One region of the Priestia sp. RMT2NF4 genome, then DNA from elsewhere that is predicted to be linked to it. Evidence: riboswitches for the same ligand, from Rfam matches in the RefSeq annotation. Region 1 holds a riboswitch; each other region holds the start of a gene.
The links. Region 1 has a riboswitch for cobalamin ahead of ACMX9J_RS00775 (ABC transporter substrate-binding protein). Riboswitches for the same ligand answer to the same signal wherever they lie in the genome.

Region 1 (3,098 bases):
GATTTACTGTGCAAAAACGAAAAACATCAAAATTTCATTACGGGACAATTGATATACAAAAATAACCAAAAAAGTAAAATTAATTACGCTCATTGAAAAGACTTCCAAAACCTTTTAGGAATTAAAAAGTTTTGGAAGTTTTTTTATGAATTTCATCTAAAGTTCATAAAAGTATGATATATTTTTGAACATAAAAATACTTTTGTGTTTAAGCATCCAGCAAAAAAGGAATATCTTGTATAGGTTTCCGCTCGGTGTGACAACCTCAAACAGAAGAAGGAAGGTGGTAACTGAAAAGTCGTCAAATGCCCGTAGACAGCATAAATGAATAAGCAAATATAGGTAAAAAATTAATAAGTATGTTACAATACCTAGTGAGTTATGATAATGAATTTTACAATATGAAAAGACCATATGGGAAAAGATGAGAAAGGAAAGATACGAATGCCTAGATGGATAAAAAGAATGCTAATTGTATTTATTACAGTATTTACATTTGGGCTTGTCACTCCACCAGAATATTTATACGTTGATGATGCAAAAGCGGACAAGCAACATAAAGCAGGGTATGTAAGAGAAACAACTCCTGTCACAGCTGTTATAGAAGATATTCATTTGCCATATGAAGAACCAAAATATGAAGACGTTTCATCATTTGTTACGTATGCAATGGAATCAGCTGAAAAACAGTCAGTGGAAAAATTCGGAACAAAAATTGGTCCTGTCATTGAAGATGAATTTCGTCAAGCAGTGTTACCTAAAATTGAAGAAGTGCTGACCGACATTGGCACTGAACGTGAACAGTCAATTCAGAATCTCGAGATAAGCGAGCACCCTGCTGCTGGCTACGGTGAAAAGATTTTCCATGTATATGACCGGGAAACCGGTCAGGACTTAATACGGTTTCATGTACGGCGTGAAAATCCTCCAAAAGATGGATACTGGTTTAATTTTCACTATCATGCGGCCGCAGATAATTTTCAAAAGCATTATGATTTAGGGAAAATTTATTGGAACCGAAACATGCCGCCTAAGTGGTTCAGCTGATAATAGACACAACATTCTACAATTTCGAAATGTTAGCTTTTTTAAGCTAGCATTTTTTTACGTCTAAAACCGTTATGGTCTAAATAAGCTGAAACATTAGCACAACGATAAAAAAATCGTTTATAATGAAGTCAGACTTCTTACTATAGAATTGTAGGAAGGAACGAATAGACGCTGGAGGTAACACAATGAAACAATTTACGGAAGAAAAACAATTTCGCGAACAAATTAAGAATGAAACACTAAGCGTTGGGATTTTTACGACAACGTGGTGTCCTGATTGCAAACGTTTGGATATGTTTATTGATGAAATCGTTGACGAAAATACAGATAAAGCATGGTTTAAAATTGACAAGGATGAGTTTGAAGAACTTTCTGCTGAAAACAATGTAATGGGTATTCCTTCTCTTCTTGTATATAAAAACGGTGAAAAAATTGCGCACCTGCACAGTGCAAATGCTAAAACGCCTGAAGCGGTCCGTGAATTTTTAGCAACTCTTTAATTCCCTAAGCTGCGAGAGCATTCTCGCAGCTTTTTTTGTGAGAATGGCTATTTCCATTTTTCGATGAGTGGGGTATACTAGGACAAGTGAATAATCGTAAAGCAATAAGGTCTCAATTTAAAGATTGAGTGAAAAGGGAAGTCTGGTGAAAAACCAGCGCGGTCCCGCCACTGTAAGCGCTTTGTGCGTAAGTCAGGAGACCTGCCTTATTGTTAGCTGTGAAACCTTCGAGGAAGGGTGAAGCAGGGTAATGAACATACATATCAAGTATAGTGAACGGATTCTTTTCCTGCTTATCTTGACGTTACCTGCTTTGCTTTCAATTGAAAGTAAAGCTTTTTTATTTTGAAGCTGCTGCCGAGCAGTATACATAGTCAAAGCGGAAAAAACGGGATAGCGCTGCTTTTTGCATGATCATTTGCTTTTTCTTTAACGTGGAGGTTTCGTATTCACAATGAACAATATATAGGGGGAGTATTTAGATGAAAAAATGGCTTTCGTATTCCATTATTGCGCTGTTAGTCATCGTACTTGCTGCATGCGGTGCAGGCAGCCAAAGCAACAGTGATAAAAAAACGAAGCAAGATACAGAACAAACGTCACAAGCTGCGTTTCCAGTGAAGGTAAAAGACGCGCGTGATAAAGAAATTACGTTGAAAACACAGCCTAAGAAAATTGTTTCATTAATGCCAAGTAATACGGAGATTGTATATGCCCTTGGCCTTGAAAAAGAATTAGTCGGTGTCACAAGCAACGATGATTATCCTAAAAGCGTAAAGAAAAAAGCGCAGGTGGGAGATATGAACGTTAATGCAGAAAAAGTTATTGCTTTAAATCCTGATTTAGTGCTGGCACACGCTTCAAGTATGGGCGTTTCAGATGAAGTATTTAAACAAATTGAAAGTGCGGGTATTCCGGTATTTGTTGTAAAAGATTCAACAACGTTTGATACGGTTTATGATTCTATTACGCAAATTGGTAAATTAACGGGTAAAACAAAAGAAGCTAATCAAACAATTAAAGACATGAAAGAAAAAGTAGCTTCAATTGAGAAAAAAGCAAAAACGATTTCAAAAGAAAATCGTAAAAAAGTATGGATAGAGGTATCGGGAGCTCCTGAGATTTATACAACAGGAAAAGGTACGTTCATGAACGAAATGCTTACTATGATCGGTGCTGATAACGTAGCGGCTAGTGAAAAGGGTTGGGTTAAGTTTTCTGAAGAGCAAGTTGTTAAGTTAAACCCTGACGTTATTATCGCAACGTATGATGCAGACAAAAATGAGATTATGAAGCGTCCCGCTTGGAGCAGCATGACTGCTGTAAAAGAGGGGAACATCGAAAAGGTTGATCAAAACAAAATCAACCGCTTAGGACCTCGTATTGTAGATGGCTTAGAGGACTTAGCAAAAGCAGTATACCCTGAGGTGTACAATAAATAAAAAGAGGGACCATATTCCAGTTCGAATTGAAAAGGGGATTGGTCCCTTTTCACATCTTAAAATTGAAGAACGGCCTGAGCTTTTAATCATGAAAACCGAGACTTCT
Region 2 (3,098 bases), 1.4 Mb from region 1:
CGCCTGTTTGCTTACACTTATTTCTTTTTCAATTGCTTCTTTTCCTTGCTGCACCGCTTTTGTTAAAAGCGTGATTTCCTTTAGCTTTTCATCTGCAAAAGACAGCGCGTTTTTTAGAATTGGCTCAATGGTTTTTTCGCTTTTCACCGTGACAGGAACATGTAATAAACTTGATGAAGGCTGCAGAATCAAACGGTCTTTTGATACGGCTTCTTCAATTTCACTGATTGTTAAAAGCTGTTCGTCCAAGTTTTCACGCCAAATGTTTCGTCCGTCAATCACTCCTGCTGCCAGCACTTTATCAGTTGGAAACCCATATTTATTAAGCGCCGTGAGATTTTCGCCTCGGTCATGTACAAAATCCAATCCAATTCCGTGAACAGGAAGAGCAACTACTTCTTTATAGTAATCTACGCTGTCAAAATACGTCTGCAAAATGACTTTTACATTCGGTGCCGCTTTTTTCAAAGCTTTATAGACTTCTTTATACAGTGCCACCTCTTCTTTTGATAGCGTTGTAGCTAAAATCGGCTCATCTATTTGTACCCACTCGACCCCTTCTGCCTCCAGCTCCGCTAAGATTGTTGCATAAAGAGGAACAAACTGTTCAACTACTTTCTTAAACTCACTTTTTTTATATCCTTTTGACAGCTTCACAAATGTTACTGGACCTAAAATAACGGGCTTGCCTTTGATATTCAGCTTTTGCTTTGCTTCTTTGTAAAATTGAAGCGGACGATTTTCTACAAGGGCAGGCGTATATTCGTCAAGCTCGGGTACGATGTAGTGATAATTTGTGTTAAACCATTTTGTCATCGTAGAAGCTACCGCACCTTTTGTTCCTCGGGCGATGTCAAAATACGTTTCAAGGGATACCGGGCCTCCGTTATATTCAAAGCGCTTTGGCACCAAACCAAACATAGCGGCTGTATCTAACACGTGATCGTATAAGCTAAAATCGCCGACTGGAATTAATTCAATTCCTGCGTCACGCTGTTTTTTTAGATGTCCTAGACGAAGAGCTTCAATTTCCTGTAGAAAGATATCTTTCTCTAGCTTTCCTGCCCAAAACTGCTCAAGCGCTTTTTTCCATTCTCGTTTTTCACCAATTCTTGGATAACCTACATTTGAACTTTTTACACTGCTCATTTTTTCCACTCCCTGTATATTTTTTTATCGCTAAACTAAAAAATCTCTCTTTTCGAAATGAAAAGAGAGATGATACGCATACTTAACTAAAGTTGAGATAGCCTGTTTTTCTCAACACGTATTCCTCACTCCTCTCTATATCCCGTAGAGCTTAAGTGCATACAACAGGCAGGTCTCCTGACTTAGGTTCATCGCTTCCTATCCCTTCCCATTTCAACATGAAACAGTGGTTAATAAGTTGCTCCCCATTACAGTGGCGGGACCGCGCCGGCTTTTCACCGGTCTTCCCTTTTAAGCTGCGTACATTCGTTACACAGCACCTGATGCATTTCTATGAAATTGTTCATTCAAAACACCTTCACATAAAATAAAAAGCCTCTCTATTATGAATAGAGAGGCATAGTATCTATGAAATCCTCTCTTATTTTTCAAAGCTGTACGCTTTGCAGGATGTAGCACCTTTTTAACAAGATTGTTAAATGGTTGCCGGGCTTCACAGGGCCAGTCCCTCCGCCTCTCTCAATAAGAGTTTTAATTGTTTATAATATTTTGAATGTAGAGTCATCTTAACACCTTACATTTATGTTGTCAAAAGAAATTTCAAAAAAATTAGTTTTCAGGAGGCGTTGACGCTAATTTTTGCCTTAATAATTTGTAATCATCTTTTCGATGTGTTTCGATCAAGTCTTTTGCTCCTTGATGATACCCTGAAGAATAAATGTACTCTACCGCCGTTTCGATAAGCATTCTCTTTTCTTCCGCACATTCTCGGTCCATTAGGGGGAACAGTCTACCTAAAAGGTCATTTAAATCTTCCTTAATAAAACGATTGAGTCCTTCTTGCATCTTTTCGTTTGCCATGATAGCTCCTCCATTTGCTGTGTATGTTCTAAGTTTCTATAAACAGGCATTTCACTGTGAATGTTAAGATAAAGTTAAGTCATTAAACAGTATATCAAGTGAATGTTTTTCTTCAATTACATATGTAATACAAATATATGACAAATATAGAGAATATATCATCATTCACTATCTATTATAACGCTTGGCTTAGCCTTCTGCTACAAGGTTTCGTACGGTTTTCCAAAAGAGGTTGAGACATAACGAAGTGAATCCAATCTAAAGGCAAATGGGATTCATGAGCTGAATCGCTTGTGACACCGCAGTTGATTTCCGTACAAGACTTCGCTTTCCGCGGGCGGTCGCTGAGCCTCCTCGTCGCATAAGCTCCTGTGGGGTCTCACCTGTTCCGCTTTTCCCGCAGGAGTCTTCGTCTTGTCCTCCAATCACCTGCTAGAAAGACCTATACACATGAAATCTACGTTTACCCTAATAAAAAAATGAACCACTAATCAAGATGCTTGATTAGTGGTTCATTTTTCATTTCGCCTAAAACCCTTTTTTCCCAGCCTCTTTTTTTGAACCTAGCTTTCTACTTTCTTGTTTTTACAAACAACTTCTTCGAGGTCGTCCAAAATCCTTCCAAAGAAGAGGTCCTAAAATGTCGTACCGGCTAACAAAAAACTCCGTAAAATTATAATTATTTAAAATTAAAGGCGGTTCAAAATCAAGGGGAGCACCCGCGCCTCCTGATAATACAAAATCAGTACCTCTTCCAAGCGTAAACGACCCGTTTCTGTTTTTTCTAATAAACTGCTCGTCATACGCATGCACGTGGCTGACTAACACTTTTTTCACGCGATGTTCTTGAATTAAATCAAAAAATTCTTGACTTTGAGGAGTCGTTACAGGAAAACCTCCCAGGTCTGACCACCGGCCAATATTTGGCTGCGCATGCATGGCTACAACGGTATTACGAGGAGCATCCTCTAGCTGCTGCTCTAAATAATTCAGCTCTCTATCTGTAAATCCATATATTTTATTCTTGGGACTGATGATATTATTTAATGCGATGCACCGGAAGTTAAAGACAGGAATATCAATGACCC
Region 3 (3,098 bases), on a different contig from region 1:
TTCTTCATTTCCAAGCGATCATGCTACATCTGCATTAGTTATCACTTTTACCATCTGGCTGCATTTCAAACGTTCAGGGCGCATGTGGGTTGTCATGGGTGCACTCATTGCATTTTCACGCGTATGGGTTGGCGTTCACTATCCATTCGATGTGTTAACAGGAGCCGTTTTAGGCTGCGTGCTGGCGCTGTTTATTCATTATGTTATTTTTAATACGAAACTGATGAGGGCTATTACCAACTTGTCTATTTTTCGAAAATCAGCTTATGACGAACAGTCTCAATATTATTAAGAAAAAGTCGCATATACGCGGCTTTTTTTATTGGAAAATTTTTAATGTATTTAACACTTGTTTTTTAAAATTAAATTGTGTACAATTAAATCACAGAAACGATAAATAAAAAATTTTAATAAAATTACTAAAAAAGAGGAGAGATTTATACATGAAAGCTTTATATGAAACGACAGTCGTTAACACAGGTGGAAGAACAGGAGAAGTTCATTCTTTAGATAATATCTTTAATTTAGACGTTGCAACACCTCCAGCGCTTGGTGGAGAAGCAACAACAGCAACAAACCCAGAGCAGCTATTTGCAGCTGGATACAGTGCTTGTTTCAACAGTGCGTTAGAATTTATGTTGAAAAAACATAACGTAGAAATTAAAAGCAGTGAAGTAAAAGCTACGGTTCAGCTGCTTCCAGATAAAGCTGATCAAGGAGTGAAAATTGCTGTAGCGCTTGAAGCTCATATCGAAGGCTTAGATTTAGAAACAGCTAAAAAATATGTAGACCTAGCCCACTCATACTGCCCGTATTCAAAAGCAATCAGCGGCAACGTAGACGTAACGGTAGAAGTAGTTTAATGGCTTTAAAAAGCCCTGCTAAGCATGTAAAGCTTAGCAGGGCTTTTTTATTTGAATTTTCTCTATTCATTTGTAAGGAGTACTAGTATAATGAGGAAGAAAATGAATCATTCGCACAGTTTAGGTGCTCTTACATAGCGTAAGAGGTAACAGGGAATCGAGTGCAAATCTCGAGCGGTCCAGCCACTGTAAGCAGGGAGTTTTCTATCTTATCGTCACTCAAAACGGGGAAGGCGGTAGAAAATGATGATCTCAAGCCAGGAGACCTACCTATTCTGTACACTTGACTCTTCTAGGAAAGAGGCGGTGTATCAAGGTACGCAGTGAGCAATTACTGTTTATTTTCATATGCCGACACATCCTCAATTTCTATAGAATTGAGGCTTTTTTACGTTTTATTTTAAAAAAAGGAGTGTAGGAAATGGAAGGTTTATCAGTTTTTTTACTTGTCTTTTTATTAGGAATCAGGCACGGATTAGATGCAGATCACTTAGCTTTTATTGATGGCCAGACCCGATATAATTGGCGAATGGGCAGCCGTTTTGCCCCGTGGGTCGGAACGCTGTTTTCACTAGGTCATGGAGGAATGGTGGCCGTCACGGCCGGGGTGCTGGGCGTAGTGATGAAGAATTTTACGTTTCCAGCATATTTCGATCATTTTGCATCTTGGGTATCTATCATCTCTCTCTTTCTGATTGGGACATTAAACACATATCATTTGCTTCGAACTAAAAACAAAGAAGAAGAGTTTCAGGTGAGCGGGTTAAAAGGGAAGTTTATTCCGAAAATCGCAAAAGGAACAACGAATCCTTTTTTAATTATTCTTGTAGGAGCGCTGTTTGCCCTAGCCGCTGAAACGGTCAGTCAAACGGCCGTGTGGTCTCTAGCTGTAGGGAACGCAGGCAAATATACGCCGCTTTTATTAGGACTAGTATTTATGTTTGGTATGATGCTGACAGATACAATCGATTCACTGATTGTACATAAAATGGTGAATGAATCGAGTAAGTTTGGGCAATCTGCTTCCCGCTTGATGGGCTGGGTTATTGTTATCCTCGCATACGGGGTGTCCTTCTACTTAGCATTCACTTTCTTTAATCCATGGGCCGAAGTAAACTTTGAAATGGTTGGCGTTATTTTGTTTGTTTTTTTAGTGTCTATGTTTGTTTTTGTAAGTGTGAAGTCAAAAGGGAAAAATATCAAAATAAATGTCAATTAATAAAATGAAAGCTTTAATCTGTTGAAGATTGAAGCTTTTTTGTATAAATTTGTTGAAGTTTATGGCTATTTTCGGTCGGTTATGAATAAGTTAAAGTATTATCTGTATTTTAAGGATGGAAAATTGTCTGAAAACCATTATAATTAAGGATAATTTAAGGTCGTTATGTGAAACGTAGAACATACTCATACGTACGATAAATAAAAGCAGTGAATGCACAAGCAGCAGGGGTTGTTTGGAGGAGGAATTGATTTGAGTCAGGTAATGGTAGAACAAAGCGTATTTAGTTATTTAAAAGAACATGAACAAGAGATGCTCGAAGATTTAGTTGGATTTGTGAAAAAAGAATCACCGTCCTACAGTAAAGAGTTAGTCGATCAGTGTGGAATGTATTTAACGCAGCTGTTTCAGAAGCGTTTAGGCGTAGGGTATGAAATCATAGAAGAAAAAGAAGTAGGAAACCACTTGAAATTTACGATTGGAGAAGGAGAGAAGCAGCTTTTAATTATCGGTCACTTTGACACGGTATGGGAAAAGGGAAGGCTGAGTCTAAGAACAGAAGGAAACAAGCTTTATGGTCCGGGAATTTTAGATATGAAAGGCGGCATTGTGCAATCAATATGGGCAATTAAAGCGATTCAAGAGCTCGGCTTAGAAATGGATAAAAAAATTGTGTTTTTCTGCAATTCAGATGAAGAGATTGGATCAATTTCCTCTAAAAAATATATAGAAGAAGAAGCACAAAGAAGTGAAGCAGTGCTAGTAGCAGAACCTGCGGTGGCGGGTTCAGGTGCGTTAAAAACGTCGCGTAAAGGAGCGGGGATTTTCACCGTAAAGGTGTGGGGACGAGCAGCCCACGCTGGTAATCACCACAAAGAAGGAATCAATGCTATTGAAGAGCTAGCGCGCCAAGTGATTTTTCTGCAGAGCTTAACCGATTATGAAAAAGGTACAACGGTGAACGTTGGGACATTTACCGGAGGCAGCGGTACAAATGTAGTGCCGGAATATGCAGA

Region 2: linked by a shared signal. The riboswitch ahead of metE (5-methyltetrahydropteroyltriglutamate--homocysteine S-methyltransferase) and the one ahead of ACMX9J_RS00775 (ABC transporter substrate-binding protein) in region 1 are both predicted to bind cobalamin.
Region 3: linked by a shared signal. The riboswitch ahead of ACMX9J_RS25330 (sodium:proton antiporter) and the one ahead of ACMX9J_RS00775 (ABC transporter substrate-binding protein) in region 1 are both predicted to bind cobalamin.

What each region holds. Positions count from the first base shown of each region.
Region 1 covers NZ_JBLQZO010000001.1:162,186-165,283, forward strand. The annotation lists gene ACMX9J_RS00760 (class I SAM-dependent methyltransferase) at 1-65, shown strand, start outside; gene ACMX9J_RS00765 (YpjP family protein) at 445-1,047, shown strand; gene ACMX9J_RS00770 (thioredoxin family protein) at 1,236-1,550, shown strand; cobalamin riboswitch at 1,641-1,774, shown strand; gene ACMX9J_RS00775 (ABC transporter substrate-binding protein) at 2,033-2,992, shown strand; gene ACMX9J_RS00780 (adenosylcobinamide amidohydrolase) at 3,081-3,098, shown strand, end outside.
Region 2 covers NZ_JBLQZO010000001.1:1,598,021-1,601,118, forward strand. The annotation lists gene metE (5-methyltetrahydropteroyltriglutamate--homocysteine S-methyltransferase) at 1-1,149, opposite strand, end outside; cobalamin riboswitch at 1,299-1,488, opposite strand; SAM riboswitch class I at 1,568-1,678, opposite strand; gene ACMX9J_RS08620 (hypothetical protein) at 1,759-2,010, opposite strand; gene ACMX9J_RS08625 (hypothetical protein) at 2,269-2,439, opposite strand; gene ACMX9J_RS08630 (metallophosphoesterase family protein) at 2,596-3,098, opposite strand, start outside.
Region 3 covers NZ_JBLQZO010000010.1:92,840-95,937, reverse strand. The annotation lists gene ACMX9J_RS25340 (undecaprenyl-diphosphatase) at 1-292, shown strand, start outside; gene ACMX9J_RS25335 (organic hydroperoxide resistance protein) at 444-863, shown strand; cobalamin riboswitch at 969-1,152, shown strand; gene ACMX9J_RS25330 (sodium:proton antiporter) at 1,285-2,082, shown strand; gene ACMX9J_RS25325 (M20 family metallopeptidase) at 2,314-3,098, shown strand, end outside.